One region of the Shewanella sp. HL-SH2 genome, then DNA from elsewhere that is predicted to be linked to it. Evidence: predicted binding sites of a transcription regulator. Region 1 holds the regulator's gene; each other region holds the start of a gene.
The links. The regulator MetJ, encoded in region 1, represses methionine synthesis genes. The targets are predictions, from matches to a motif close to TAGACGTCTAGACGTCTA.
Positions count from the first base shown of each region.

Region 1 (8,171 bases):
CAATCAGCTCTTCATCGCTGGCATCCACTAAGGTTAAATGCGGTGCTGCAATTAAATTAGTTTCACTTTGAATACGCTCAATAACACTGTGAGTGCGGTCGCGCACGCCTGAATTAGCACCGTAGGTTACCGATACAAATTTAGGGTTTAATGGTTCTAAACGACGAATAGAATTCCACAGAATGGTTTCCATTTCTGGTGTTGAAGGTGGAAAAAATTCAAATGACACTTTGATATCACTTAACTCAGATAGGCTCTGATTTAACGACTGTGAGTGCTGGGCGTGATGAAAAGCCATTTTATATTTCCTTCAACTGCTTCGATGCGAACATCGATGGATTTAATACTCGGATGATGACTGTCTATTACTTTACTGCGACTTTATAATGGACGTTTAGACGTCCATATGTCTATATAGTAATTTAACTGACCATGAAGTCAAGAATAAATATTCATTGAATACGTATAACCACGATGAAGAATGTTCAATTTGAAGATGAAAAAAAAGCAAGACTCAAAAGAGTCTTGCTTAATTGAACTGGGTTGTCGTCAAAGCAAAGTTATTATTCTTGCAATAAATCGCGACAAATATGCACTAGATCAGATTGAACAGCTGCCGCGGTGACTTCTCTACCCGCGCCTGGGCCACGTATAATCAGCGGATTACCTTGATAAAATGCACTGCGGATAACAAACACATTGTCGCCGGGCGTTAAATTGGCATAGGGATGATTACGGTCTACCCATTGAATGCCCACTTCCGCTTTCAATTTGCCACCCACTTTATCTAATGCCGCCACATAACGTAGCACTTTATTTTGCTCTGCGGCGGCCACAAATTGCTGCAACATTTCAGCATCAAGCTCATTAATGCGCTTTAAAAAGTCTGCTAATGTTAATTTAGCCAATGCTTCAGGCACTAATGAGTTTAGAGTAATGTCTTCTAACTCAATGGCTAAACCAATTTCACGCGCTAAAATAAGCAATTTTCGTTGCATATCTCGACCCGATAAATCATCACGGGGATCAGGTTCTGTAATCCCCAGCTCTTTCGCCTCAAGCACTAATTGAGAAAATGGTTTACTGCCATCATAGTTTTCAAATAACCAACATAAAGTACCTGAAAAAATGCCGCCAACCGCTTCAATCGTGTCACCGCTATTACGTAAGTCATTTAACGCATGCTGAATAGGCAACCCAGCACCACAACTGGCGTTATAGCGCCAAAATAAACGTCGATTACACAGTTGCTGCTTTAGCTCTCGATAAAAAGGCAATGGTCCTGAACCCGCCAATTTATTAGCACTGACCACATGAATACCTTTAGCAAACAATTGTGGGTATTGTAAGGTCAAGGTGGCACTGGCACTGATATCAAGCGCGACTATCTCATCGCAAGACAGTTGCTCTAATTGGTCAAACAAACTGTCATAGGTCCATTCTGTACCTTGTTGCTCATATTGTTGCTGCCAGCTGTCTAAATTAACCCCAGCGTTATCAACAAAAGCCTTTTTAGAACTCACCAAACCGACTAATTCGACTGTGGCTTCTAAGTCTTTATTTAGCCCAAAACGAGCACGTTTAAATAAATCTATCCACGCCTCACCAATATTGCCTATACCTAGCAGCAGTACGCCTATGCGCATTCTTGGGCCGGCACAGCGGCGATGTATTTTTTGAGTCAGTAAGCTAACCTGTCCCTGTGGTACTAATGTCACTAGGCTTAAGCCATCTTGATAAACAGGTTTGGCATCGCGACTTAACAAACGGGCAAAGCTTTTACGATACAATTCTGCATCGGCACTGACCAAAGCCACTAGCCCCAAGTCGCATTGCGCCTGCAATTGCGTAATACCAAACTCAGCAGTTTGGGACACTAATAAAGACTGCACTTGCTTTTGCCTTTCTAATGTAAAGGCTAATTCATACTTATGTTGCGCCAATGACCAATAAGCCAATGGCGTTAAGCCCGCTTCGGTCAGTAATGTTAACAAAGGCCCTATCGCTGCGGCGGCTTTAAAACTAAATAACACCACTTCATTTAAACTGGTTACTACAGGCGCACTAGCTGACGAACTATGGGGGGCAATCAAAGTAAAATCAGTGTGAGAGGCATAGCTTGAGCGTACGGCTAAACTCACTTCGGTATTGAACAAAGGCTGTAATGTACGTGAATGCAATACTGGAGAGCCCAGTCTAGCTAATCGATCGGCTTCAGCCAAAGACATACTTTTTAGCAGTTTGGCATCATTAATTTTATTCGGGTCAGCATTAAATACCCCTTCAACATCGGTCCAAATTGTTACCCGATCAATATCAGCCAAGCTGGCAATTAATGTCGCGCTAAAATCAGAACCATTTCGCCCAAGCAATAGTGTTTCACCCTGACTATTAGCACAAATAAACCCTGTAATGACTAAACGCTCATTAGGATGAGCCGCTAATAAAGCCTGCACTTTGGCTCGCGACTCTTCTACCCGAATATTAGGCACAGCACCTTCGTCAGCGACAAGTATTGAACAAGCGTCTACATGGGATGACGCTACACCAGATTCACGTAATAACGCCGCCATTAATCTTGCTGACCAACGTTCACCAAAACTCACCACATGGCTAATTTGATATTCATTGCGCTGTTCAAGTGATAATAAGCTAATCAATTGTGACTTGTCGGTCGACAAGCGCTCACGTAAATCACGTGCTTGCTCATTAGATAATAATTGTTCGATTAAGGTTTGCTGATAGCCGATTAATACTTGTAGCTCTTCTTGCCATAGCTGACCGGTTTCACGCAAATTGAGCAGCTTATATAAAAAGTTGGTACTTTTACCTGCCGCTGAAACAACAATTAAGTCATCGCTGTGACCATGGGTCAGTAAAATGTGGGCGACTCGGCGATAACAATCCGCATCTGCAAGACTTGAACCACCAAATTTATGTAAATGACCACGCGCCATGTATTACTCCTTAAACGACAACTACAGCGCTGCGACTGCAGCTAATGCGGCTTTAATATCTGCCACTAAATCTTCACCATCTTCAATACCAACAGATAGTCTCAATAATGTATCTTTAACGCCAGCCTCAAAACGGGCTTGGGCATCCATTGCTCTATGGGTCATAGTCGCAGGAACGGCTATTAAACTTTCCACTCCGCCTAAACTTTCAGCAACACTGAACAAGGTTAACGCATCTAAGAATGCTACAACCTCTGCTTCACCACCTTTCAGCTCGAAACTGAGCATAGCGCCAAAGCCTTTTTGCTGTTTTTTCGCAATTTCGTGTCCAGGATGATCCGTTAATCCTGGATAATATACTTTTGCGACCACAGGGCTTTGACATAGCGCATCAACTATCTGTTTGGCATTGGCTTGATGTTCACGAATTCGCACTGCTAAAGTACGAATACCACGCAGAGTAAGGTAACTGTCAAACGCTGATCCCGTTAAGCCTAAGGTGTTTGACCACCAATGCAGTAACTCGCCGATGTCTGGATCTTTAGCTACAACAGCGCCGCCAACCACATCACTGTGACCATTGATATATTTGGTCGTGGAATGGATAACGATATCAGCCCCTAAATTTAAAGGCTGCTGCAAAATAGGTGATAAAAAGGTGTTATCCACGGTAACCAATGCGCCAACTTCTTTTGCTGCAGTAGCAATGGCGGCAATATCAACCACACGCAGTAATGGATTGGACGGGGTTTCTAACCACACCATTTTAGGCTTTTTGGCAATGGCTTCCGCTAATGCTGCCGCGTTGGTTTGATCAACGACGGCCAATTTAAACTGACCTTTTTTGGCCAAGTTAGTAAATAAACGGTAACTACCTCCATAGCAATCATGTGGCACAACCAATAAATCGTCTGGGCCTAATAAATGGGTCACTAGCGTAATGGCAGCCATGCCAGTACAGGTTATCACTCCGGTAGCCCCTTGCTCTAATTTGGCTAAGGCTTCGCCTAAAATACAACGTGTTGGATTGCCTGAACGGCTGTAATCAAACTCACGCGGATTTTTATGGCCATCAAAAGAATAATTGGTCGATAAATAAATTGGCGGGACAACTGCACCATGTTGTGTGTCACTTTCAATCCCCTGTCGGACGGCGACAGTAGCATTGCTATGTTGTTTACAAGACTTGGTCATGATTGATTCCTAACATTACGAACACACAAAGAGATGTCTAGATGGCTAAATTTACCTAACTGAGCAGCTCAGGTCAACAAAAATAGACGTTTAGACGTCTAAACATAAAGAAATCTATTTGCAATGTGCACTAAAACACAGCAATAATTTGACTAGAAACTTTAAGGGTTTAAAATCTGCACCGTATTTAAAGTAAAGGGTGAGTTAATGACTGAGTGGAATGGCGACTATATTAGCCCATATGCCGAACACGGCAAGAAGAATGAACAAGTAAAAAAAATCACAGTTTCAATTCCGTTAAAAGTATTGAAAGTACTGACCGATGAGCGCACTCGTCGCCAGGTAAATAATTTACGTCACGCGACAAATAGTGAATTACTTTGCGAAGCTTTTTTACATGCTTACACGGGTCAACCATTGCCCGATGATCATGACTTATCAAAAGATGAGCCTGACAGCATTCCGCGTGAAGCGAAAGCATTGATGGACCAAATGGGTATTGAATGGGAAGACTTAGAGTAATTAATCACTTTTAAGTCATTTCACATCTGCTATTCATTCCATCAAGATGAATATCCTGCTTAGTCAGGGTAGTTATCTTGATGGAATTTTGTTTTTAGACACGATCAAACAATTGATATCAATCAATATACAAATGCTTGTGTTGAAAAACGTTAGTTACTAAGAGTCATTGCATGCCATTCATTGATCCCACCACGTTATTACTCGCCTCAGTTATTATTTTTTGCGGCGCATTAACCCAAAGCTTAATCGGTTTCGGTTTAGCCGTAGTCGCCAGTCCCTTACTGTATATTATCGACCCACAGTTAGTGCCCGTTCCAGTGATTGTGATGGGGTTTGCAATTTCACTAATGACCTTATTCAGAGAGCGTAGCCATTTAGAATTTAATGGATTGCAATATGCGTTACTTGGCAGAATTCCGGGTGGTTTTTTGGGCGCAAGCTTACTATTGCTCGCCCCCCAACCCATATTAGGACTCGCTATTGCGGGTATTGTATTTACAGCGGTTTTATTGAGTGTTTTTAAATTGTCCGCACCTGTGAATCGGATAACCTTATTTATTGCGGGTATTGTCTCAGGTATTTTTGGCAACATTGCCGCCATTGGTGGACCGCCAATGGCTATTTTGCTGGCCGGAAAAGATGCCAGCCAATTTAGGGCGGCACTATCAGCCTTTTTTATCTTTAGCTCAATGATTGCACTGGCTATTTTAGCCATTGTAGGTTTAGTTGAAGTGAAGCACATTTGGCTTTCTTTAATGCTGCTTCCATCGGTATTCGCAGGCTATGTTATAGCAGGGCGCATTGTCGGCAAAGTCGATAAAAACAAAACCCGCAAAGCCACCTTAATATTGTGTTCGTTAAGTGCGCTACTATTAACGGTAAAGTCATTAAATAGTCTTTAAAAACCTTTGTTAACATAGCTTAAATCACATAGTGAGTCCTTCACTGCACCAATCATTAACTTCATTAGTGATTGGGTCAACAAACTGCAAACGCTGCGCTAATAACTGTAATGGTTTGTCAAAATCATCATCGTCTTTAGCCTGCAGTCTGGGATAAAAACGGTCATGTAATAAAGGCATGCCTAAACTCTGCATGTGTACCCGTAACTGGTGGGTTTTACCGGTAACGGGTTCCAGTTCAAAAAGTCCTAGGTTATTGTTAATTTTGAGCAATGTAATCTCAGAATGACTATTACTAGGCCCGTCAACAATCTGCATGGTAAAACTAGGTGTTCCACGTTCTAGCCGATTCTTAATGGTCCAATGATATGGCAACATCATCTGATTTAAGGCGAAGTCTTGTGGTAACTCGGCCACTGCTTGGTAGGTTTTTTTAATTTTATCATCGAGAAAAAGTTGATGATAAGCATGTCGAGTCTCAGGATTTACCGTCATCAACATCACGCCAGCGGTGTCTTTATCAAGCCGATGAGCTGGAGCTATTGTGTCTATTCCAGTGCGAATACGTAAACGGTGTACTAAGCATTCATTCACATAATTACCACCAGGGGTAACCGGTAAAAAATGCGGTTTATAGACAATGATTTTATGATCATCTTGATAAAGAATTTGCTCGGTAAAAGGCACTTTTTTTTCAACTGCAACTTCACGATAATAATAAACCCGTTTGGTTGCGGCATATTCACTTTGGCAATCAATTAATTGGCCATCTTGCCAATGTACTTTGCCCTCTTTAATCCGTTGATCCCACGCTGAGGGTGATATTTGTGGAAACTTATCAATTAAAAAAGCCAACACTGTTGGATAAACTGTAGAGGATTCACTCGTGCGAGGTAAGACAACATAGGATGGCTGCGCCGCAATAGCGCCAGTAGGTAAAAGTGACTCGTGAGTAGATTTCGACATAAAAATTATCAGGGTACCGAATAGATACCCTTATATTATCAGGTTATACATCAACATGGGATTTTAGTAATTGCAGGACAAAGTCCATGGTTTTGTGACAATTGGGCTGATCCACCAAACGTAACTTATCACGACTATACATGGGCAAAACCTCTAACCAACGCTGACTCACCCAGGTCGCATCTTCTAAATGAATTTGTGAATACAAACCAAGTAAATCAGGGTTAACTTCATAAAACTGTTCAAGCGCTGCGCTGATAATTTCAAACTTACCCACTATCGGCTCATGGCGCCAATTCTGACAAGGAAGAGTCCGTGCTATCCATACGCCATTGTGCTGTTTAGCTGCCGATAATACTTTTAAGCGTTGCTTACCCTCTAACACAATACTTAGCGACTTATCTTCTAGTTGGTGAAAGTCGATAATTTCACACTCGGTAATACTGCGATAACAGGGAAGTTCACTTTTAGCCTTTAGCGCTGCCATGGCTAAACCGTATTCACCTTTAAGCACTGATGCCACCAGCGCCAATTCAGCAGGAAAAGCAACCCTAAACTCGAGCCGGCCATTTGGCAACAACACCGCATCTTGTATCAGTAAAGCCATTTCACGTGTTTGCATTTTCGCCTCCAACACCATCAAGGTGAAGCACCAAAAAAGCGAGCATCAATAAGATGCTGCTCCATATCAGTGTAGTCAACGATGAAAAAACCAACAGTAAATTAAGATAAATTAATGCTAATGTACGACTGAAAATGCAACTTACTTTGTTCCACAATACCAGTAATTTACCAAGCCTCAAGATGATCCATTACGGTACCATTGGCCACAATAGTTGCTAACTCATCAGCTAACTTTTGGCTCTGTTTAATACTTGTTTGCCAATAATCAATCCGAGATTGGGTATCAAGATGCTTAAAATCTTCACGATCTGGAATTTTTCCATAGGGTAGCGAGGCAATAAATTCAGCCGATGGCGCCAGAATGAGCGCGTTGTGATAATTACTGCGGGCCTTACGCCATATCAGTGACTTATCAAACCAACCAGGGCTCATATGCGGGTAAAAATGTGGATATAAGGTTAAGCCACTTTCTTTGGGTAGGGGTAAATCAAAATGATAATCGGTAATGCCACCATCGTAATACTTACCTTTTGGCAGACCATCAATGTCGCGCACTGGATCAAGTAATAATGGAATTGAACCGGTGGCGAGCAGTGCCTGGCGAATATTATTTTCAGTCAGTGCCATTTGCTTGGTTGGTAGGTCTTTTAAGCGCCCAAACGGAGATGCGGCATCTTTATGGCTCAGTAAAATACGTTCAAAATGCCATGCAATACTTTTACGGTTAACGCTATTACTGGCCGCAGCTAAGGCCAAACCAATGGCAATGCCAACCTTAGACTGGCTGCTATTCACATGACGGGCTCGACAGGCAATAATATGATCCCGAAATATCGGGTTAGCAATAATATCCGTCCCCGCTTTATCACCTAAAATACCATCAACCACACCCTGCACTTGTTGAGTGACTTGCTCTCTGGTGGGCACATCGTCATAACGCTGAGTGATATAAAAATGTTCTAATCGCTCATAGGCTGCTAAAGGGTTGTCTTGTCCTAAACAT
Region 1 is NZ_CP195035.1:4,268,958-4,277,128, forward strand. Features, by position in the region: gene metF (methylenetetrahydrofolate reductase) at 1-298, opposite strand, end outside; gene ACRWP9_RS18790 (bifunctional aspartate kinase/homoserine dehydrogenase II) at 564-2,957, opposite strand; gene metB (cystathionine gamma-synthase) at 2,979-4,151, opposite strand; gene metJ (met regulon transcriptional regulator MetJ) at 4,359-4,673, shown strand; gene ACRWP9_RS18805 (sulfite exporter TauE/SafE family protein) at 4,847-5,578, shown strand; gene ACRWP9_RS18810 (pseudouridine synthase) at 5,603-6,544, opposite strand; gene ACRWP9_RS18815 (LON peptidase substrate-binding domain-containing protein) at 6,588-7,166, opposite strand; gene ACRWP9_RS18820 (alpha/beta hydrolase) at 7,334-8,171, opposite strand, start outside.

Region 2 (8,171 bases), 1.5 Mb from region 1:
AAAGGTTTGAATAAAATTGAGCGTCAAGCGCGTTTAGATGAAATGCTAGAGCTAGTTAAGCTAAACGGCTTAGGCCAACGTTACCCCCATGAGTTGTCTGGCGGGCAGCAACAACGTGTATCTATTGCACGCGCACTGGCCTATGAACCCCAGTTACTCTTGCTTGATGAACCTTTTTCTAACATTGATGCTCAAGTGCGTAATGAAATGATGCTTGAAATAAGAAGCATTTTGAAACTGCGTAATGTCAGCGCTGTATTTGTCACCCATAGCAAAGATGAAGCATTTGTATTTGCTGATAAATTAGCCCTATTTAAGCAGGGTGCTATTATTCAACACGGCTTGGCTGAAGATCTTTATGCGTACCCTACTGACCGTTACGTTGCTGAGTTTTTAGGTTCTGGTAATTATTTACCAATACGAGTGACAAATAGTCAGCAAGTATCATCACCCATTGGTTTACTGCAAAGTAGTGCAGCTATAAATTATCCTGTAGATTATCAAGGGCACTTATTACTTAGACCGCAACAAGTTGAACTGGTTGCTGATGATAATGGCGTCGCCACTATCATAGATAGAAGGTTTTTAGGAACGGTTTGTCATTATTGGGTCAAAGTTGAAGAGCATTGTTTGGAAGTAAAAAGCCAAATATTACAGTTATCGCCAGGGCAAAAAGTTAATTTATTTGCACCAACGCACCCCTTGGTTATTTTTTGATTTGTGTTATTGAAAAATTATTTTATGATGATTATAAGAGTTTCAATTGATTGAACACTGAATTAAATCGTTCAGTTTAAGTCTTCCTTTCCGATAACAATCTAGGTGGTTTGTTTCAATATGGATAATCAGGTTATGCCGCGCGAGCAATTAGGGATATGTGCTGAAGGTAATTTACATAGTATTTATTTGATGTTTAATGCCAATGACGGCGTTGAAGATAAACTGCGTCCTTCGATTGCTAATGTAGCGCAATATATCTATGAGCTAACAGATCAATATGCTGATAGTGCCTTTAATGGCTTTGTTGGTATTGGGGCTAATTTTTGGGATACATATTATCCGCAGGCCCGCCCCGCACTGTTAAAACCTTTCCCAGCAATGAATGAGGGGAATCGTGATGCACCGGCTATCGAATATGATTTATTTGTTCATATTCGCTGTGATCGTTTCGATATTTTGCACCTGGTAGCCAATGAAATTAACCAAATGTTTGAAGATTTGGTTGAGCTGGTTGATGAGGAGCGCGGTTTCCGTTTTATGGATAGCCGAGATTTAACTGGCTTTGTTGATGGTACTGAAAATCCTAAAGGTCGTCATCGTCAACAGGTTGCTTTGGTGGCAGAGGAAGATCCTGAATTTAAGTCAGGTAGCTATATCCATGTACAGAAATTTGCTCACAATTTAAGTAAGTGGCAACGTTTGCCTGTTAAGAAGCAAGAAGATATTTTCGGCCGGACTAAACAAGATGATATTGAATATGAATCTGCCGATAAGCCGTTAACCAGCCATACCAAACGGGTTAATTTAAAAGATGCTGATGGCAATACTATGGAAATTTTACGTCAAAGTATGCCATACGGCTCAGTTAAAGAGCAGGGACTTATGTTTATCTCTAGCTGCAAGACACCTGATAACTTTGAGCAAATGCTACGTAGCATGATTTATGGTGATGGGCATGGTAACCATGACCATTTAATGCTGTTTACTAAAGCATTAACCGGGTCATCTTTTTTTGCACCTTCACTGGATTTTCTCACCCAGTGGGAAGAAGAGTAATGTCTACGGTAGATGAGTAGCAGCTGTCATTAATAATGATTATTAGCCGTCGCTGTTAACAAAAATACCCAATAAAAAAGCAATGCCAAAGCATTGCTTTTTTATTAGGTATTTAGTGGCAAGCATTGATATTTCGGGATTCAATGATAGCCAATAGCTGCTTTTTAGTATAACTAAGCAGTTACTCAGTGAAGTTAAACAGAGACTTAACCGTTTCAAGCGTATCATCAATTGTTTTGATGCTTGAAGGGCTAATAAAGATAGTATCGTCACCGGCAATAGTGCCTAGAATACCCTCAGGTTTGCCTATTGAGTCTAATAACCGGGCAATTAACTGGGCGGCACCAGGGCTGGTACGTACCACTATCATTGCTTGGTTATGGTCAACATCAAGTACCAAATTCTTCAGCGGGCTGCCTGCAGTTGGCACGCCTAATTCAGCAGGTAAGCAATAAACCATTTCTTGTTTGGCATTACGGGTTCTTACTGCGCCAAATTTGCTCAGCATTCGCGATACTTTAGATTGGTTAATATTGCCAAATCCTTCAGCCTGAAGCGCATTAACGATTTCACTTTGGCTGCCAAAGCGTTCTTCTTTTAAGATTGCTTTAAATGTTCTGACCAGATCATCCTGATTTTTATTGGTTGGCATATTGTATTTTCTTCTTATAGTTGTTATTCAAAAAAACGCTACATTTTGAATAGAAATGAATCTTGAGTCAAGAAAAATCCATTTTTTGTGAATATAAATTCAATTTAAAGCACTGTGTGAAGTGTAGTAAATAGTTTACTTAGTCACAAGTTGGGAAGGTTAAGCTATTTGTTTAATTTGCTTAGCACCATAATGGTTTGGCCGCTTTTATTGACTAAACGTAACTTATTTTGATTAAGCTTGGCGCTATAAACTAAAGGCAGTGCTTGCATCACTCTTTGTTCTTGTACCATAAGTGCTTCGATACAAGCTTTGCGAGTTGAGCCCGCGGGTGAAAGCGTCAGCAAATCATTTTTAAGTGAATATTGACCCATAAACGGATTACAACTAGTGTTGCCTGTTAACTGACCGTTGTCAGAAAAAACTAATTTTGCAGGACTGTAATCAATAGTTGGTTCTGACAGCACGGATTCAATATGCCACTGGCCAACAAGTGTTGTGGTGTTATCAATATCTGAATAACTTTGGCATGCGCTTAATGAAAAAATAACTGCTGCGGCGCCTAAAAAATGCTTTATCATGTTTACTGTATTTGCCTAAATTGCTTCAATTGAAGCTATTCTACTTGATACTGTGTCAAAGTGATAACACGTCATCGGCCTATTAGTGAGAAATCGATATGATTAAATGGTTAAAAGGGCTTCATTACTTAGGGTCATTACTGTTATTTGCTGGCAGCTATTTACTGATTTTTACCGAATCTAGCCAGCGTGCTCAGGGAATGTTGATGGTGGCGAGCATTATTGGCCTAGGTTTAACAATGATGACGCCCTATCCTGTAGCATTAGTCATCGAATGGGCTAAAAAACAAGATACTGCTTTAGCTAAGCCTCCGTCAGTTGAAAGTGATAAAGCTGAAGCACCTAAATCTGAAAATTCCCCATCCGACAAGCCGCAGGAAAAAGAGTGATTCTATATCGCAAAGCCAATCTCGCGGATGTCTCGCAGTTAGTCGAGCTAGAACGCACCCATGTTAATGCTGAGCTAGGCCAGTTTGATCCCAGTCTTCAAGGGCAGGCTTTAACGGCTGCGCAAGTGACTTTATTAATCAATCAACATTGGATCATGCTGGCGCTAGATAACCAGCAGATTGTCGGTTACGTTATTGCTGCTAAATGGGACTTCTTTGCTAAACAAGCACTGTACCAAAAAATAATTCAAAAGCTGCCGCAATTAGACATTGAACGTGATGGTGTTAAATTAGCGCTTACTCAAACCAATAGTTGTCAATATGGACCAATATGGATAGCTGAACAGTATCGTGGCCAAGGCATTTTTGCTCACTTAGTTAATCATATTGCCGAGGCGGTGAGCAGCAAGGTTAGATATTTAGTTGCCTATATTGCTGAAGATAATAGCCGTTCCTTCAGTGCCCATACTCAATATGCCGATATGCAAGTTGTCGATTTCTTTAGTTTTCAACAGCGTGATTTTTACTTGTTAGTTCGAGTGATTTATTGAGATAAAAATGCTGAATATACCGCCTAAATTTGATGAGTTGTTTGCGCCTTATCTTGGATTGCGTTTGAGTGCATTCGATAACGCCAAATTAGTTGTCGCTGTGCTAGCGCAACATCAATATAAATATCATGCCGCTGAGATAATATTAATCACCAATAACACGGTTCACTCGACACCGCGTTATGCCATTAAGTGGTTAGGGTTAAGTGATAATCAAGAAAGTGATGGCTGTGATAATGAATGTCATGAGATGGATTATTGCTGGATAGATTGTGGCAAGATAAATCAATATGAAGTAGGATTTAGCCTAATTGATCCCATAGATGTACAAGGCAGCAATATTCAAGTCGTGAACACAATCACTGTACCGATTATGACCATGCAGCAAATCGGTTTTATGTGCGTCGAAAGCGCTCATTTTGATCACTGCTGATTGCCGATTACATTAGCGCTCCATTTTTGCGACGTTTAGATTTAACGGTTCTTGGAATGCAGACAATAAAAAACCGCCTTAACGGCGGTTTTTTAATTTAGGCTAACAGTATTGATTATAAACCTGCATCAGCACGTAAAATTTCAGCTTTATCAGTTGCTTCCCACGGGAACTCACTGCGGCCAAAGTGGCCATAAGCCGCAGTCTTTTGGTAGATAGGGCGAGCCAAATCTAACATTGCAGTTAAGCCATATGGACGTAACTCGAAATGTTGACGCACTAACTTGATCAGTAGCTCTTCTGATACTTTACCTGTGCCAAATGTTTCAATGCTAATTGAAGTCGGCTCTGCAACACCAATTGCATAAGACACTTGTAACTCACAGCGATCAGCTAACCCAGCAGCGACGATGTTTTTAGCCACATAACGCGCAGCATAAGCCGCACTACGGTCAACTTTTGATGGATCTTTACCCGAAAAAGCGCCGCCACCATGACGAGCCATGCCGCCATAGGTATCTACGATGATTTTACGACCGGTTAAACCACAATCGCCAACAGGACCACCAATAACAAAACGACCAGTAGGGTTAATAAAGTATTTAGTATCTTTAGTTAACCAGTGTGAAGGCAATACTGGTTTGATGATGGTTTCCATCACAGCTTCAATTAAATCAGCCTGTTTAACTTCTTCTTTATGTTGGGTTGATAACACAACCGCATCAATACCGACAATTTTGCCATCGTTATAAGCAAAGGTAATTTGGCTTTTTGCATCAGGACGTAACCAAGGTAAGGTGCCGTCTTTACGTACTTCTGATTGGCGTTTAACTAATTTGTGCGCATAAGTAATAGGTGCAGGCATTAACACATCAGTTTCGTTACTCGCATAACCAAACATTAATCCTTGGTCGCCAGCACCTTGCTCAGCAGGATCGCTTCGGTCAACACCTTGGTTAATATCAGGAGATTGCTTACCAATTGCATTCAAAACTGCACAGGAATCAGCGTCAAAACCCATATCAGAATGAGTATAACCAATGTCACGCACGGTTTTACGAGCAATTTCTTCGATATCAACCCAAGCAGAAGTGGTCACTTCGCCACCCACTAATACCATGCCTGTTTTGACATAGGTTTCACACGCAACACGAGCTTTTGGGTCTTGCTCAAGTATTGCGTCTAATACCGCATCAGAAATCTGATCGGCGATTTTATCTGGATGACCTTCTGAAACTGATTCAGAAGTGAACAAGTGCTTTGCCATAGTCGGAAATCTCATCGTTTGCTGATAAAAAATATAAATTTATATACGTCTAGACGTCTATTCTAGTCGAAATTGATTTTGATAACACCCCACTATACGAATTAAAGCGTAGAATTGTGCAATGTTTCATGAAAATGTTAAACAGCAAGATAAGCTGTTTGCTATTCTGTGTAATTAACGTGATGAAATTTAAGGTTTAAGTGACATTTTAATCGTGAGGTTTTAACGTAACTGTATACATAATTAGACAATATAAACCCAATAAATAAATTACCTGAACCAATAATGTCCGCTTTGATGGAAGCTTAATGCCACTATTTAAGCTGCTATATTAAGCCAGTTTATGGCAATTATTGCGCTTTATTAGCCAATCTGAAGTTTGAATTGATACACACGAAAAATATTAATTTGCGTCGCGCCGCCTAGTAGGGGAAAATATGTCTCCACAATTGCCCGCTAGACCTCATTAAACAAGCAGGAGAGAGCATGTCATCTCGTAAAGAACTCGCAAACGCAATTCGTGCGTTAAGTATGGATGCCGTTCAAAAAGCCAATTCTGGACACCCAGGCGCACCAATGGGTATGGCAGATATTGCTGAAGTATTATGGAATGATTTCCTAAAGCATAATCCAACCAACCCTAACTGGGCTGACCGTGACCGCTTTATTTTATCTAATGGCCATGGCTCAATGCTTATTTACTCTCTATTACATCTTTCGGGTTATGAGCTTCCAATTGAAGAGCTTAAAAATTTCCGTCAGTTGCACTCTAAAACGCCTGGTCACCCTGAATATGGTTATACCCCTGGTGTTGAAACCACCACGGGTCCATTAGGTGCAGGTATCAGTAATGCCGTTGGTATGGCGATTGCTGAAAAAACCTTAGCAGCACAGTTTAACCGTGATGGCCACGATATCGTTGATCACTTCACTTACTGTTTCTTAGGCGACGGTTGTTTAATGGAAGGCATTTCACATGAAGCCTGTTCATTAGCTGGCACATTAGGTTTAGGTAAACTAATTACATTCTGGGATGACAACGGTATTTCTATCGATGGTCACGTTGAAGGTTGGTTTACTGACGATACGCCTAAGCGTTTTGAAGCATACGGTTGGCATGTTATTGCTGATGTTGACGGTCATAATCCTGATGCAATCCGCGCCGCAATTGAACAAGCTAAGTCTGTAACTGATAAGCCTACAATGATCTGTTGTAAAACAATTATTGGTTTTGGTTCACCAAATAAATCGGGTAGCCATGATTGTCACGGCGCACCATTAGGTGATGCAGAAATTGCAGCGGCTCGCGAATTCTTAAACTGGCCACATGCTCCTTTTGACATTCCATCAGATGTTTATGCTGGTTGGGATGCTAAGCATAAAGGTGTGGCTAATGAGTCATTATGGAATGACAAATTTGCTGAATACAAAGTGGCTCACCCAGCGTTAGCGGCTGAGTTTGAACGTCGTGTCTTAAACGGTGATTTACCGGCAGACTTTGAAGCAAAAGCACAAGCATTCATTCAAGAATGCCAAGATAAAGCTGAAGGCATTGCTAGCCGTAAAGCATCACAAAATTCAATTGGTTTCTTTGGTGCTATGTTACCTGAATTATTAGGTGGCAGTGCTGACTTAGCTGGCTCAAACCTTACGCTATGGTCAGGTTCAAAAGGCATTCAAGACGATGCAGCTGGTAACTATATCTATTACGGTGTGCGTGAGTTTGGTATGAGCGGCATTATGAATGGCGCCTCATTACACGGTGGCTTCATCAATTACGGCGCAACTTTCATGATGTTTATGGAATACGCACGTAATGCGGTACGTATGTCTGCGTTAATGGGTATTCAGAACATTTTCGTTTATACCCATGACTCAATTGGCCAAGGTGAAGATGGTCCAACTCACCAACCTGTTGAGCAATTAGCTAACTTACGTATGACACCTAACATGACAGTATGGCGTCCATGTGATGCTGCTGAAACAGCAGTATCTTGGAAGTCTGCAATTGAAACTCGCAAATCGCCAACGTCTTTAATCTTTAGCCGTCAAGGTCTTAAGGCTCAAGCGCGTAGCGCTGAGCAATTAGCCAATGTCGCTAAAGGTGGTTATGTGCTGCTTGATTGTGAAGGCGCTGCGGACGTTATCTTAATTGCTACCGGTTCAGAAGTGCAGTTAGCGGTTGATTCTGCTGCAGCATTAACTGTCGATGGCATCAAAGTACGCGTAGTGTCTATGCCGTCGACCAATGTGTTTGACAAGCAAGATGCAGCTTACAAAGAGTCTGTATTACCTCGATCTGTGACTAAACGCGTAGCAATTGAAGCGGCTCATGTTGATTTCTGGCATAAGTATGTTGGCTTTGATGGCGATGTTGTCGGCATGACAACCTTCGGCGAGTCAGCACCGGGTGGCGACTTATTGAAGCACTTTGGCTTCACCGTTGATAATGTGGTTAGCAAAGTCAAAGCACTGGCTTAAAAACATGATCCACGATTGACTCAAATTAGCGCTTATATGTT
Region 2 is NZ_CP195035.1:1,403,995-1,412,165, forward strand. Features, by position in the region: gene ACRWP9_RS06135 (ABC transporter ATP-binding protein) at 1-717, shown strand, start outside; gene ACRWP9_RS06140 (Dyp-type peroxidase) at 838-1,776, shown strand; gene argR (transcriptional regulator ArgR) at 1,958-2,428, opposite strand; gene ACRWP9_RS06150 (META domain-containing protein) at 2,593-3,009, opposite strand; gene ACRWP9_RS06155 (hypothetical protein) at 3,108-3,398, shown strand; gene ACRWP9_RS06160 (GNAT family N-acetyltransferase) at 3,395-3,949, shown strand; gene ACRWP9_RS06165 (hypothetical protein) at 3,957-4,382, shown strand; gene metK (methionine adenosyltransferase) at 4,498-5,649, opposite strand; gene tkt (transketolase) at 6,136-8,130, shown strand.
Region 2: a site for MetJ is predicted at 5,692-5,709, ahead of metK (methionine adenosyltransferase). Genes of this name have one in related genera too.

Region 3 (8,171 bases), 1.2 Mb from region 1:
GGCTGCATTTGCTTCAGTTACTACATCAACAGTAAAGTCATCACCAGCACCAACTGATGCGCTTGATAAGCTCACGCCATTTAAGCTTGGTGATACATCAACCGTCAATGCGACATTGCCGTTCCAACCAGCTACGCTGCCTAGACTAAAATCATAACTTACTGCACTGCCCGCTTCCACTTCTTGTGATGCGGGTGAAGCAGTAAAGCGATAACCTGGTGCTGGGTTTGCTTGGTCAAGGGCTGATGCCACATTTAAACGCGTACCAGCTACTGTTAGTCCTGTTAATGACGCATTAGAATCACCCGATGCCATCAGTAACTCTTTCATTTCTTCCGCGCTAAGATCTGGATTAAGTGGCCACACCAAAGCCGCCGCACCTGTAACATGGGGCGTTGCCATTGATGTACCAGAATAAGTATCATAACTGCCACCAGGTACTGTGGACAAGATAGCCGAACCAGGAGCGCCCATATCAACGCTGGTTAAACCCCATTGAGAAAAGCCTGACATATTGTCATTGCGATCAGTACTGGCAATGGCCATTATGGCATCTAAATCGTAACTTGCTGGATAACTAGGTGTAACATCATTATCGTATGCGTCATTACCCGCTGCTGCTAAGAACAAAATTCCTGCATCACCTGCTGAATCTATAGAATCTTTAAGCGCTTGGCTAAAGCCACCACCGCCCCATGAATTGTTTGTCGCTTTAACATCGACACCATGGTTTAGCTTGAGATTTGTCATGTAATCAATACAGGCAATTGCGGCTGCAGTTGTACCTGAACCACTTGCATCTAAGAACTGACAACCAATAATACTAACATCCCAGTTAACGCCAACGACACCTACACCATTGTTACCTTTAGCGCCAATAGTGCCCGAAACATGTGTACCGTGGCCATTGCCATCCATTGGATCACCAGTATTGGCATTTGCGTTATAGCCGTGAATATCATCAATAACACCATTACCATCATCATCGATACCATTACCAGCGATTTCACCTGGGTTTACCCACATATTCGCTTGCAAATCAGGATGATTATAATCCACCCCAGTATCAATTACGCCAACAACCACATTACGGTCACCCGTTGACGTATTCCAGGCTAACACGGCATCAATATCTGCACCGGCTAATCCACCGGATTGGCCGGTATTATGTAAGCCCCAAAGGTCAACAAAACTTGGGTCATCGGGAACACCTATTGCGCGGACAATGTAGTTTGGCTCGGCATATTTAACCGCCGGATGTTTGCTGATCATTTTGATCGCTTGCTCAACATTAGCACCATTTCTTAGACTTAAACGAGCCAACTTTCCATTCAAAAGGTGACTGAATTTATCATCCACCCCGTCTGCATTGATGTCTTTAATGGTTGCGCCAACAAGCTTTTGCGCTGACGAACGTTCAAATTTAGTTACATTGTCTTTATACACCACCAAGATGGTATCTTGCTGGTAAGTCACTGCTTGCTTAGCCATCACTGGCACTGCGGAAGTCATTGCCATTGCAGACGCTATGGCTAATGCAACAGGTGTTATTTTAATCGACATATACTGGTTTCATATCATCCTTTTTGATTCCAGAACCGGTACTGCTGAATATATCAAAAGAGTGTCTTTTGACTTATCAAGGACATATTCATCCGGCAATTTTATTACCTACAGATTGTTGCCACAATGTAATAGCTTTGGGAAGAATGACTTAGATAATTACCACTTTACTACTAAGTCACTTAACCTAACCCATTAGAATGAGTTTTACGAAAAACGCAACCTAAACCGCTGTAAATAAATGAAAATAAAAATTTAATTTTATAATAAACTGCATTTTACATCCGCAAATTAATACTCTTTAGTCCAATTGTGAGGCAATTGTTAACCCCGTAAGTTGGTCGAGTTAATTTGGCTCTACCTAATGAGTCATTGCCGAAATGTTTCACGTAATGCAAAGGAGTGTGATCATGCAGATTTCAATGGCAAAAACATTGTGCATCGCCCTCCTGCTGCCAAGCTTTGTATTAACCGCTTATGCTCAAGAGATTAAATCAGAACAACTTGATCTAAATTTACCTATCACATTGCAAGCGCTGTTAGAAAATAATGATCGTGGCGACATGATCAATATCATCCAACAGGGCATGCTAAACCAAGCCAGTGTTATACAGGCAGGAGAACTTAACCAGGCTTCTATTTTGCAGCTAGGAGAAGGGAATCAGGCTTATATTGCCCAATATGGTGTGAATAATGAAGTCGAGCTGTTGCAAGCAGGTGAAAACAATAATGCTTCGGTTACCCAAACAGGAAACGATAATCGAGTGCAGTTAAACCAACTAGGAAGTGCAAATTTCTCAATTGAACAGATTGCAGATGGTGCTGCAATCACAATTACGCAATATTAAACAGGGAGCGTCATATGAAATCGCAAACAACTAAAACCTTACTAGCTTTAGCCATTGCAGCAGGTCTGTCTTCACAAGCTTTTGCCAGTGATGAAAGCAGTATTAACATTATGCAGAACGGTGCTGGCCAGGATGTAAAATCTGAGCAAACAGGTTCTCTAAATGTATCTGATGTTAGTCAAACTGGTAACGATCAAAGCGCGAGCATTGCTCAAGATGGTGTGTGGTTAGAGTCTTACGTGACGTCAGTTGGAGATGAAAATGAAGTTGAAGTTAATCAAACTGCTGACTGGCATATTTCTAATGTTGCCTTAGAAGGCGATGAGAACTTCACTAAAGTCATTCAAGATGGTTTTTTCAACCAAAGTGATGTGCAAATTACAGGTAATGTCAACAATGTCGATGTTGAACAAGTAGGTGAATTGAATGAAAGTATTGTTGAATTACTTGGCGATAACAATAGCAGCAAAATTAGCCAGCAAGGTGATAACAACTATGGCGTCTTTCGCGTTCAAGGCAATGATAACGATGGTGATACAACCCAAATTGGCAACGGCAACCAAGCAGGTTTAATTGCATTAGATTTAACTCCTAATGTAGGCAATAACAACGATGTGACCACTTATCAAGAAGGCGACAGCAACTTAGCTGCCGTTCGTGGCATTTTAGGTAATAACAACACTGTTGATATTGAACAGGTTGGCAATCTAAATACCGGTTTTGTTTACTCACTTTCAGGTTCAGATAACGATATTAATATTGAACAAGAAGGTGACAATAATAATGCCGTACTAGAGTTCACTACTGGTAACGATAATGATATGGAGATTGATCAAAAAGGCCAAAACAACACTGTTGGAGAAACATTTGTAGCGGCTGTAAATGGTTCTGACAACATTATCGATATTGAGCAACATGGTGACAATAACCTAACTGAATTTGAAGTTATTGGCGATCAAAATGATGCTGATCTAGAGCAGGAAGGTGATAATAACTATGCTGCATTCGGTGCTTACGGCGATGATAACCATTTCAATCTTTCATCGGATGGAAATCAAAACACCATAGAAGCATTAGCAGATGGTAATGATAATTTAATTGATATCGATCAAGAGGGTGATATTAACTTTGGCCATGTTGATATTCTCGGCAATGATAACAAAGTGGATGTTGAACAAGATGGCACTGATAATGAAGCCATAGTCTCTGTTCTAGGCGATCTTAATACTCAAGTGGATGTCACTCAAGTGGGTGATCTCAACCTGGTTGATTTACTGGTTATGGGCAATGAAAACTTAGTTGATATCATGCAATCAGGTAATGGTAACTGGGTGGGTGGTGAATCGAGTGGAGCTTTCACTGTAGAGGGTGATAACAACAGCTTCATGGTGACACAAACGGGTAATGATAACCTAGTGACAGGCTCGCAAACTGGTTTTGATAACACGATTAATGTCTCACAAACAGGTGATTTCAACAGCGCGTTAGTCATTCAAAACTAAACTATAGATATAACGTGTAATAAATCACACTAAAATGCAAAAAGGGAGCAATTATATTGCTCCCTTTTATTTACCGTTACTCATTGAGTTCACTCCAATATCTCAATTAATCCTACTGAAACCTAACCGACTAAATTAACTAAGCCAACTCAATAACCCAGCAAACTCAATCAGCTACATAAACGCCAAAAGGCAGCCTTAACGGTCCTAACTTACCAATTCAAAATGGGTTTGATAAGTTTGCGCCCAGCGTAATAGTTCAACTCTGTTTCGGGATTGTGTTTTACGAAAAACAGAAGAGATATGGGCTTTTACAGTGTGCTCACTAATGCATAAGCGATGGGCAATTTCTTTATTCCTAGCACCACTAGACACTAGCTGAATAATGGTCCTTTCTCGATTAGTCAGCATTTGTAACATGGCAACCGTATCTGCAGGGATTTCGTTATTATTATCAAGTTTTTGAACTAAACGTCTAAAAATTTTACTGATCAATGGTCTGTCGTACCAAAGCTCATCAGATACCATCTTACGTAAACCAGTTAACATTAAGTCCATTCGTTGATCTGAATATAGCAGTCCACGCACCCCCAGCAATAATGCAGTCTCTTGATCTAATGAGCCGCGTTCTACTTGATATAAGGCTACGGGGACATGATTAACAATACGCGATACTAATAGAGGAATACCTTTGCTATCAAGGGCTGCGCCTTTTTGAGCCACAAGGTAAAAACTATTAGACTTTTTTTCGAACTCTAATTCAGCAGCACTCTTGACGATGCGTGTCTTTAGGCCTATCGATTCAGCAAGAATAGCTAAATGACAAGGTGCCGATAATTGGTGTAAAAAAACCAATTCATATGTATTGGAACTCATCACTCTTCTCCCTGAAAAGTTTAATTTGTTCAAGTGCTCCTAAGTATGAGGTTTAACCACATCATCAATAAGCCAAAGTGCTTAATACTTGAACATCATCCTGTGTTTGATTTTATACCTAAATCTTACCTTGAAGCCAGATACAATTGCTCATAAACGCCTAGAAGTAAGGTAAATGGATAAACTGAGTAATAAGGGTAGTAGAAATTAACTAGAACAAAGAGAAAGTTTATCAGTCAAAAGTATTAATCGTATTTTTGACTGATAAATCATAAAGTTTTTAACTAGGGCTTAATAGCGACATTTAAATTTTGAATTTGTCGATTATGCAGACTAGTTAATAAGACTAATCCACAAATACCGCCAATCAAGGCTAAAAACATGTCAGACTGGGTATCCCATACATAGCCTTGAGTGCCTAAAAAGGCTTCGGCATTTTCACCCGTTGCGGCGGCAACCCACCATTCTATTAGTTCATAGAATGCAGAGAACGCTAATACAAAACATACCGACAAAAACTGGCACCAAGCTCCCAACTGAAGTACTCCGTTACGCAACATTATTTCTCTGGCGACAATAACAGGCACAAAACCTTGGGCAAAATGACCGACTTTGTCATAATTATTGCGCTCACTGCCCATCACTTGCGCTAACCAATCAAATAACGGTACTTCAGCATAGGTATATCTGGCCCCAACCATTAACACTATGCAATGGAATAAAATCAACCAATAGGCCAACGAGGTTAACGGGAAGCGGTTTCGAGTAAAAAATAACAGTGGTAACGCGATTAAAGCGGGTATCGCTTCTAACCACCAAGTGAACATATCTTTGGGATCACTCACGGACCAAAGTAGCACCGCGACATAAATTACCATCCATATAACTTTATTCAGCAATGTAAATTCCTCTTATTCGATATTGTTCTAGAATTAGAATATTAACTTTAGCCATCTAGCCCTCCACAACTGGCCAAAAAAGTGCTACTTTGACTAGGCGCTGGAAGTCGCAAATTATTCCCAAAGTAGAATTGACCTTATTGGCCGTTTCTAAGGTTAGTAACTTGACGTCACTTGGGAACAGATATCAAGCATAAACTAATTGATATTATAAGCATAAGTACTAATTTAACTAGGTACTAAATCAGCAATTATACATTAGAGGGTACCCATATCATGGCGAAACATTCGCTTGACAAGGATAAGATAAAAATCCTGCTGTTGGAGGGCGTCCACCAAAGTGCGGTAGATGTACTAGAAAGAGCAGGCTATACCAACATTGAATATCACAAAGCCTCACTAGGCGAAAGTGAGTTATTGGAGTCCATCAAGGATGCCCATTTCGTTGGTTTACGCTCGCGCACTCAATTAACTGCTGAAGTACTTAGCCATGCAGAGAAGCTGGTTGCCATTGGCTGTTTTTGTATTGGAACCAACCAAGTTGATCTTGCCGCAGCTGAAAAACTCGGTGTGCCTGTTTTCAACGCGCCATTCTCTAATACCCGCAGTGTGGCAGAATTAGTCATTGGTGAAATCATCATGCTAATGCGCGGCATTCCACAACGTAACGCTCAATGTCACCGTGGTGGCTGGCTAAAAAGTGCCAATGGCAGTGTCGAAGTTCGTGGTAAAACACTAGGCGTCATTGGTTACGGCCATATTGGTACTCAGCTCGGTATTTTGGCTGAAACCTTAGGTATGCGCGTCATTTTCTTTGATATTGAAGATAAATTACCACTAGGAAATGCCTCACAAATTCACAGCCTAGAAACATTACTGGCCACAGCTGATGTTGTAAGCTTACATGTTCCTGAAACGCCACAAACCAAAGATATGTTTGGTGAAAAAGAATTCAGCCAAATGCGCAAAGGCAGTTTCTTCATCAATGCTTCTCGCGGCACAGTGGTTGATATCGATGCACTTGCAGAGGCAGTTAAATCTGAGCAGATTGCAGGCGCGGCTATCGATGTATTCCCCGTTGAGCCTAAATCAAATGACGATGAATTTGTTAGCCCACTTCGTGGCCTAGACAATGTGATACTGACACCGCATATTGGTGGCAGCACCGCTGAAGCTCAAGAAAACATTGGTATTGAAGTGGCAGGCAAGCTAGCTAAATACTCTGATAATGGTTCTACTGTATCTGCCGTTAACTTCCCTGAAGTATCACTAGCGCAACACGCTGGCGCCTCACGTTTACTGCATATTCACCACAACCGTCCTGGTGTGTTGATCAAAATTAACCAAGCGTTTTCAGCTAAAGGTATCAACATTGCTGCTCAGTATCTGCAAACTACCGCTGAAATTGGTTACGTGGTAATGGAAGTCGATTCTGATCAAGCTGAAGAAGCCTTAGGTGAACTGAAACTGATTGAAGGCACAATTCGTACCCGCGTATTGTTTTAATATCGGTAGCGTCAGATCACAGTAACAATAAAACGACTATTTATCATATTTAGATAGTCGTTTTTTATTGCCTTGCCCCTTTAGAGTCCCCACCGATTGGGCTACACTGCTGGCATTATGTTGCTGTATTACAGGAAAATCCTATGAGCCTTTCAATAAGTCAACCAGATTGGGCCCCCACCCAAGACACACCTGCAATAATGCTAGCTAACCTGAATCATTTAGGTCTTATAGAAGTAACGGGGGAGCAAGGTCGCAGTTTTATTCATGGCCAGGTAACAACTGATATTACCTCACTTACCGCAGACCAATGGCGCTGGGGCGCGCACTGTGATGCCAAAGGTAAAATGTTAGCCAGTTTCCGCGCTTTTGCATTACAAGACAGCTTATTTATGCTGATGCCCACCAGCGCATTAGCGATTGATTTACCCCAGTTAAAAAAATATTCAGTATTTAGTAAAGCAGAGTTAGTTGATGCATCAGCTAACTGGCAATTAATCGGTATTGCAGGCAGCGATGCCAACACTTTTGTAAAACAACATTTTGCCGAAGTTAGCCCTGAAACTGCAAGTGAAGTCACTGTGGTTGATGGTGGTTTGCTGCTTAAAGATGGCCAGCGTTTCATCGCCATGTTAAGCCCAGAAAAAGCCCAAGCTATTTATGCAGACCAAACCTTATACAGCGCCGCGGCATGGCAAGCATTAGAAATCAAAGCAGGTTACCCTAATATTCCAGGCATACATGCCAACCAATACGTGCCGCAAATGTGCAATGTGCAGTCAATTAATGGCATCAGCTTTACCAAAGGCTGTTACATGGGGCAAGAAACCATCGCCCGTATGAAGTATCGTGGTGGTAACAAACGCGCACTTTATATCTTATCTGGCACCAGTAGCCAAACGTTAACCGAAGAAACCGCATTAGAAATAGCCCTTGAAGGCGGCTATCGCCGTGGCGGCGCTATCATTGAGTTTGTT
Region 3 is NZ_CP195035.1:1,110,587-1,118,757, reverse strand. Features, by position in the region: gene ACRWP9_RS04920 (S8 family serine peptidase) at 1-1,563, opposite strand, end outside; gene ACRWP9_RS04915 (curlin) at 1,974-2,411, shown strand; gene ACRWP9_RS04910 (curlin) at 2,426-3,913, shown strand; gene ACRWP9_RS04905 (response regulator transcription factor) at 4,121-4,789, opposite strand; gene ACRWP9_RS04900 (DUF2238 domain-containing protein) at 5,074-5,667, opposite strand; gene serA (phosphoglycerate dehydrogenase) at 5,965-7,194, shown strand; gene ygfZ (tRNA-modifying protein YgfZ) at 7,338-8,171, shown strand, end outside.
Region 3: a site for MetJ is predicted at 5,737-5,754, ahead of serA (phosphoglycerate dehydrogenase). Genes of this name have one in related genera too.

Region 4 (8,171 bases), 2.0 Mb from region 1:
TGATCCGGTTTTGACTGATATTGAGTGTCCAACCTGCCAACGTAAAATGGGTATTCGCACTGGGTCTACAGGCGTATTCTTAGGTTGTAGTGGCTATGCTTTACCGCCCAAAGAGCGCTGTAAGACAACGGTCAACTTAACACCTGGCGATGAAGCCATTAGTGATAATGAAGATGCTGAAACCGATGCGCTTCGTGCCAAGCACCGTTGTGGTAAGTGTGGCACCGCAATGGACAGCTATTTAATTGACGAATCACGTAAACTGCATGTTTGTGGTAATAACCCAAGCTGTGATGGTTACGAGATTGAAAAAGGTCAGTTTAAAATAAAAGGCTATGAAGGTCCTTTGATTGAATGTGATCGTTGCAGTCATGATATGGAACTTAAAAATGGCCGTTTTGGTAAATATTTTGGTTGTACCAATACCGAATGTAAAAATACCCGTAAACTGTTAAGAAGTGGTGAAGCTGCGCCTCCAAAAGAAGATCCTATCTTCTTACCGGAACTTAAATGTACTAAGTCTGATGCGCACTTTGTGTTACGTGATGGCGCTGCTGGAATATTTTTAGCGGCAAGTACCTTCCCTAAATCCCGTGAAACCCGTGCGCCGCTTGTTGAAGAGCTGGTGCAATATCGTGAGTTATTATGGGACAAGTACGCCTTTTTAGCCGATGCCCCAGTTGAAGATGATGACGGCAACAAAGCCTCTGTCAGATTTAGTCGTAAAACGAAAGAGCAATATGTTGCTACCGACGTTGACGGTAAAGCAACTGGTTGGTCTGCTAAGTTTATTGGCGGCAAGTGGGTGAGTGAGTCGGCAAAGTCACCTAAGAAAAAAGCTAAAAAGTAGTTGTTTAATATTGTTTAGTTTACAAACGCCATCATTATGATGGCGTTTTTGTTTGTTAAGTATTTATGAATTGATGCGCTAGCTATGTAAAAATGGCTATATTCAACTAAGCTAAGCTGGTTGTTCGGCGTTTATCAGTAAGGTTTAAGTGATGTTACAAAGTATACTAGGTTCTTTGGTGTTGTCTGTCAGCCTACAAGTAATGGCGCAAAACACGGTTGTTAATGATGAAGTTAACATTGCTCAAAGTATCGGTGAACATGAGGTCATTGCGGTTGATTATCCACCTTTCACCACCATGGATGTCGACGACCATGGCATTAACTTTTCATTATTAAGCCAACTTATTTCCGACCATTATGATTTTAAGGTCAAACCATTATTTTTACCTCCGGCCAGAGCGCAGCTGCAAGTTCAATCTGGCCGTTGGTGTTTGAGCTTTTTTCCGCCTCCTGAGTCTCAACAAGCTTATTTTGTGCCGTTGAGCCAACAGAAAGTTGTGTTAGGTTTATTTCGTCGGAAGGAGAATGCGCCATTTTCTTGGGATGACTTGTCTGAACTGAAAGGAAAAAATTTAGCCATTATGCGCTATAAACGAGAAGGGGATTTTCATCGGCAATTTATTAATGCCGGCCTTAATATGGTGCCTATTGAATCGGTTGAACAAGGGTTTAAAATGCTTAAACATAAGCGAGTGGACTTAGTTTTTTCTAACCAATTCCCTGATTACTTATTTAAGCACCCTGAAATAAATAGCCAAGACTTTCAATTCTCCAACACGCCCATTTTAGAGGCTCAAGTTGGCGTGTATATTAATCAAGCATGTAAAGAGCAATATCAATTACTGCTTCCTCAACCAAACTAATTAACATCAATTGATTGTTCAGCGGTAAAGTCATGTTATCCCGCGACTTAACTTTTTAGTAAACAGTATTATTATTGTTTGCAGTGGAATATTTTGTTTATGGCTATTTAGTTGGTGCTTAACTCACCTTGGTTATCAGCACAAATGCCAAGAGCGATATTTGCCTACCTAGATAGATACAATGTTATCGACTTACGCCAGTCTTCCTTCCTCGTTATATTTAGATCCTGTTAATGTTTTAAAATCCACCACTCAATCTTTCTTCAAACTAAAAAATATCCATTTTCGGTGTGAATGTGGTAGTTTGTTCGTTTGATTTTTTTAAGCGAGTTTATTCATGATAGTGGGTTTCGATTATGGCAGTGCTAATTGTTCAATTGGTGCTTGGATCAATGAGAAAATAGAGTTAATACCCCTTAGTGAAAATTCTAATTATTTACCCTCTACGCTCTATGCCATGGATCGTGAGCTGATAGCTGAGGCTGTTTATAATGGTTTGCCTGAAGCCTTGAAAGCTGAATTTTCTCATTTACGCAGTTCACAATTAATGCGGGCGAAAATAATTCGACATGAACTCGATTTATTGATTGATGAAACTACAGTGTTTGTCGGTCAGGCCGCTATTGATGCTTATCTTGAAATGCCTGAGGAAGGTTTTTATGTCCGTTCACCCAAGTCTTTTCTGGGGGCTACAGGACTGAGAGCTGAACAAGTGGCTTTGTTTGAAGATATTGTTACCTTGATGATGCAACACGTTAAACAACGTATAGATCAACAGTTAACTGCTAAAGGCTTAAATACGGCTACCCATGCCATGATTGGCCGCCCAGTTAACTTTCAAGGTATTGGCGGCGAACAAAGTAATCAACAAGCTGAGGCCATTTTAACCTTAGCGGCTAAAAGAGCCGGTTTTACCTCGGTGGGTTTTCTATTTGAGCCGCTTGCCGCTGGAATGGATTTTGAATCAACCCTTAACAAACCTGCCAATGTATTAGTTGTCGACGTTGGTGGTGGTACTACAGATTGCTCGTTAGTAAAAATGGGCCCTGAATTAATGAGTAACATACAGCGAGATCAAGACTGTTTGGGGCACAGCGGACAGCGTATCGGCGGTAATGACCTTGATATTGCGCTTGCTATGCAAGGCTTTATGCCAAGTTTTGGCAGTGGCAGTGCTATGTTAGATGGTAAGCCTATACCTTCAAATTTATTTTGGAATGCCGTTGCCGTGAATGATATTAGCGCCCAGCGTGATTTCTATCATTTATCCAGCAAGAGATTAATCGAAACCTTGATCAATGGTGCCGAGCAACCTGAATTACTGCAGCGTTTATTGACCATTCAAAAAAATCAGATGAGTTTTCAGGTTGTGCGCCAAGCGGAGATCGCTAAAGTGGCGTTAACCGATTCACCCGTTCATAAAGCTGAATTGTCATTTGTGGAAAAACAGTTAACTATCGACGTCAGTGTCGAGCTATTTGAGCAAGCCATTGCGCCGTCACTGGATAAAGTCAGTCAATTAATGCGCCAGGCTATGAATAGTCTTGATGATCAGGGTAAGGCGTTAGAAAGCCCTGATATTGTTTATATTACTGGCGGTACGGCAAGAAGCCCTGCAATATACAAACAAATTGCTAAAGTGTATCCTCAAGCACAAGTGGTGGTGGGGGATCACTTTGGCTCTGTTACCGCAGGGTTAACTCGCATGGCGCAACAATATTTTAAGGAAGCTTAATGAATATTAACGTGAAATTAGCCGCTTTAGTCGCACTCAGTGGATTAATGATGAGCTGCAGTGACGATGTCGGTAAGGTCAGTTTAGGATTATTTACCACTAAAGATGTGATTATTGATGCAAAACATGACCCTAAAATACCAGGAGTGACTTGTCATATTAGTCGCATTAAAGCAGATTTAGATTTTGCCGACCCTTCAGATATGAGCATTAGTTGTCGTCAAACTGGACCTATTTCAGCAAATGATTTAGCAGACATCGATACCAGTAAAGGCGGTGAAGTGGTCTTTAAAGAGTCGTTAAGTATTTTATTTAAAAGCTTAAAAGTGAGACGTATTTTGGATAAAGAAAATCAAACTTTATTGTATTTATCTTATTCCACTAAAGAAACTAACGGCAGCCATAAGCATGCTTTATCAACTGTGCCGCTTTATGGAACGCAGGCATGGAATGCATTGAAAGTTGATAGTCAAAATTAGTGTCCACACTTAGGTAGAATGACAAAATAGGCGGCACCAATATCAATATTTGTGCGGCCTATTTTATAAGCATTTATTATCTCGAGCAGTGGTTACTTAGCGATAGCTTGATTGTAACGCTCAAAAGCGCGTTCAAGATCGGCAATTAAATCCTCTGTGTCCTCCAAGCCGATATGTAAACGAATAAGTGGCTTACTGCTATCCCATTGGGTTGCTGATCTTATTTTATCAATACCGAAAACACCCAAAATTAAGCTTTCAAAGCCGCCCCACGAAAAACCCATTTTAAAATGCTGCATGTTCTCGACAAAGGCTGTAATGCTTCTAAGATCGCCATCTTTTAAAACAAATGAAAATAAGCCATTCGCGCTGGTAAAGTCACGCTTAAAGAATTCATGACCAGGGCATGTTTCAAAAGCAGGATGTCTGACATGGTCAACCTCGGGACGCTTTGCTAACCAATTGGCGACTTCAAGTCCATTTTTATGGTGCTGGGCCATACGGACTCCTAGGGTACGTAACCCTCTGGCCGCTAAAAATACATCATCTGGCGAAGTTGTTTGTCCCATTAAATAGCTGTTTTCACGTAATTGTGGCCAGTGAACCTCGTTTGCCGTTGCGGTACCCATCATCACATCTGAATGACCGACAATGTATTTAGTCGCCGCTTGAATAGAGATATCCACACCCATTTCGAATGGTCTAGAATTAATCGGTGAAGCCCAAGTATTATCCAGCATCACAACGATATTATGTTCATGGGCGATGCGACTCAGCGTCGGCACATCTTGTACTTCCATGGTGATCGACCCTGGCGACTCAAGGAAGAGTACCTTAGTATTTGGGCGAATGAGATCACGTATGCCTGCACCAATCATAGGATCATAATAGCTCGTTTCTATGCCAAATCCGGCGAGCATTTTGTCGCATAAATCACGTGTGGGTTCATAGGCGGTGTCGACCATTAATAAGTGATCGCCACTTTTTAAAAATGATAATAGTGCCGCACTAATCGCTCCTGCACCGGATGGATATAACGCCGTGCCAAAGCCGCCTTCAAGTTCTGCAATCGCTTCTTGAAAGGCAAAATGGGTTGGTGTACCACGACGACCATAGAATAACTCGCCGTTGGTCTTATTTTTAATGGCAAAACGCATGTCGTCCATGGTGTCAAACACCACTGTAGATGCTCTAAATACCGGCGGATTAATAATGCCTTTAGTGTATTTTTTATCTCGACCTAAACTGACTAGTTGGGTTGCTTGTTTACCGTGTTTATTCATTATTAATTCATCCACTAAAAACCTATTTAGCCATCCTAACATCTATACGGCTAAATGAAAGAGGCGAGAGATAGATAATGTCGGCTATATAGGCAAAATAGCTTATGTCGTTTCCACTATGGGTAATGTTAAACAAAACTCAACGCCACTTTGATGTATCTCATCCGCTTGAAGTGTCGTTTTGTTAATGTCATCTTCTATTACACAGCTGACATTGCTCGCTTTAATGGTGCCATGGTGAAAATCAGTTACTAATCTTGCAATATACAAGCCTAAACCAAGATGGGGTTTGTTGGTGGGGATTTGTGGCCTTATTGACACCATAGATTCAAAAATCTGCTCGCTCATGTCTTTAGGTAATTTTGGTCCGATATTAGTTATTTTTAGAATCGCCTGTTTATGATATTGATTTAAGCTGACACTAATAGCACTATCTGGCTGGCTAAATTCAATGGCATTACTAATGAGTTTATCCATTAATTGGGCAATATATTCTGGAACGCCATTACACATCATAACTTTATCTTCAATAAATACGTTAAAACGCTGCTCTGGGTAGGTCATTTGATAACCTTGCATACAGCCACCGATAACCTTTTTTAAGGGAAATGTGCTGCGTTCAGCATGTGATAAGCTGGCTTCGAGATTAGTTGCCTCAGTTAAGTTATTTAAAATCAGATGTAATCGATTGACACCATCCTGCGCCCTATTGACATATTTTTGACTTGCTTGATCTAGGTTTTGATTGCTGAGGTGCTCTAAAGAGCTTCGAACAACTGCAACAGGGGTACGAAGTTCATGTGATAGCCGCGATGACATGTTTTCTAAATAGTGAGTATATTGACCGAGTCTGCCGACAATATTGGCAAAGCTTCGTGATAAATCACCTATTTCATCTCGATTTCTTGACGGAGTGATTTGATTTCTGACACGTCCCTGGCTGTCTATAGCTAATTCCGCCTGATCTCGTAAGCGGCGAATACGACTAGAGATGCTCGATGCAAAAATGAATAATGCTAATGTGCCCATGCTCATAATCGTAAGAATAACGTTAAATAGCTTTTCCAGTGCCCGATTACGCAAGCTACGGATACCGTGCGTAGTTTCTTCGGCTATAACAGCCCCCATCACCTTGTCATCAATCCAAATAGGGCTCGCAGCCGCTAATACGACCGCTTTACTGTCTGGGGTTAATCGCCAGGTTGAAGCCTGTTTACCTACTAGGGCATTTTCAATATGGCTACCACTTAATTCAGTTGAGTCCTGTAATGAATCGATAAAGTCCTGTGGCGGTCTAGTGAGAATTTTATAATATAAGGGTAATAAGTATTGTTTATGGAAGTGTGCCCAAGAGCTTTGAGTTTGGGCGCCATCTAAATCAGCATCCCAGGTATTACTTGATGTGCGAATATCACCTGAACGCGCTAACACTCTGCCATGATTATCGACCACCCAAATGCGTGAGCTGTTGTGGCCCATACCTTTAACAATACTTTCTATTTCAGGCGAAGGCACCAGAACTGTGCCTAATTCTGCTACCGAGTTGGTGGCTGAAGTGCCGACAATATTAATTAAATTGCGCGTCTCATTGTCATCCACATTATGAATAGCGAATCCGAGTTTACTGCCAATCATGTCTAACGGAATACGGAACTCAATATTGTATCCATTAGGGGTTTTCTGCCATTGGCCTTGAATACGATTCTCAGGGATGACGGGCATTGATTGTGTTGGATCTTGAGGTAACTGATAAGCGCTTAACCAGCCATCCTTGGTATTGGCAATGACATAGCGCCTAAATAAATTATCGGGCGCAAGCGTAGCAATCACTAAGTGATCGTTCCTGTCGACCCTTAAGCTATTTTTACTGCGATAAATAACTTGGGAGTCATTAACCTCAAAAAAGCCATAAAGATAACCAGCATATTTACCCACCATATGGGTAAAGTTAAGGTATATGTCTTGTTGTGCATTTTGTTGATAAACAATGTGTTCTTTTCCATAATACAACTTACGGTGACTGTACAATTGCCAGTCTTCTAACTTTCCGTCAAGTTGAATAGGGCCCGATAATGGATAAGCATACAAGTCGCGGCCCTTTTGGACTTGGGTTAAAAAGCTGGCTTGATTATCAAACAGTTTAGGGCGTTCATGCAGTGCGGTTGCCAACGCTTGAGTGGTACCTTCTAAGGTTTTTTCTTGCCCATGGCGCAAGTACTTTTCCATTTCCCATACATATTCATACCCAAGCCAAGGAAGGCAGAGTAAAAATAGTGAAAGTATAATCACTTTAGCCCTTAGGCCTAATGGCAAATACATATTGAACATCTTCCTTACAAGCTGTCCCAGCGATAACCCATACCATATACAGTATCGATACAGTCAAATTCACTGTCTATGGCTAAAAACTTCTTTCTGATCCGCTTTACATGGGACGTAATGGTGCTGTCATCGACATAAATTTTCGCTTCTTGCATTAAATCCTGACGGCTGCGGACATGTCCTGGGTGTTTAGCCATGGCGTGTACCATCCAAAACTCGGTAACGGTTAATTCAATCGGCTGTAACTTCCAAGTGACCTGAATGCGATTGCCGTCAATTTGCAAGTGATTGCGTGTCATTAGATTATCTTCAATCGGGCTTGAACCGATTAATTCTGAACGGCGAAATAATGCCGCAATACGCGCCAATAAATGCGGGAAACTGACATCCTTGGTTAGATAGTCATCAGCGCCTAACCTTAGACCACAAACAGTATCAAAATCGCCACTTCGTGCGGTAAGAAAGATAATCGGCAAGCTACTCGACATGGCTCGTAAGGATTGGCACAGAGTAAAACCGCCATCAATTTCACCTTCAAGGCCAATATCAATGATGGCTAAATCGGGCAGGCGAGCATTGAAGGCTAACATAGCCGTTGGGCGGTTAGGGTAGGCTTGTACACTGTAGCCTTGTTGCT
Region 4 is NZ_CP195035.1:2,312,043-2,320,213, forward strand. Features, by position in the region: gene topA (type I DNA topoisomerase) at 1-850, shown strand, start outside; gene ACRWP9_RS10035 (substrate-binding periplasmic protein) at 1,002-1,715, shown strand; gene yegD (molecular chaperone) at 2,053-3,450, shown strand; gene ACRWP9_RS10045 (CreA family protein) at 3,450-3,929, shown strand; gene ACRWP9_RS10050 (cystathionine beta-lyase) at 4,022-5,212, opposite strand; gene pdsS (proteobacterial dedicated sortase system histidine kinase) at 5,315-7,540, opposite strand; gene pdsR (proteobacterial dedicated sortase system response regulator) at 7,546-8,171, opposite strand, start outside.
Region 4: a site for MetJ is predicted at 5,248-5,265, ahead of ACRWP9_RS10050 (cystathionine beta-lyase). Genes of this name have one in related genera too.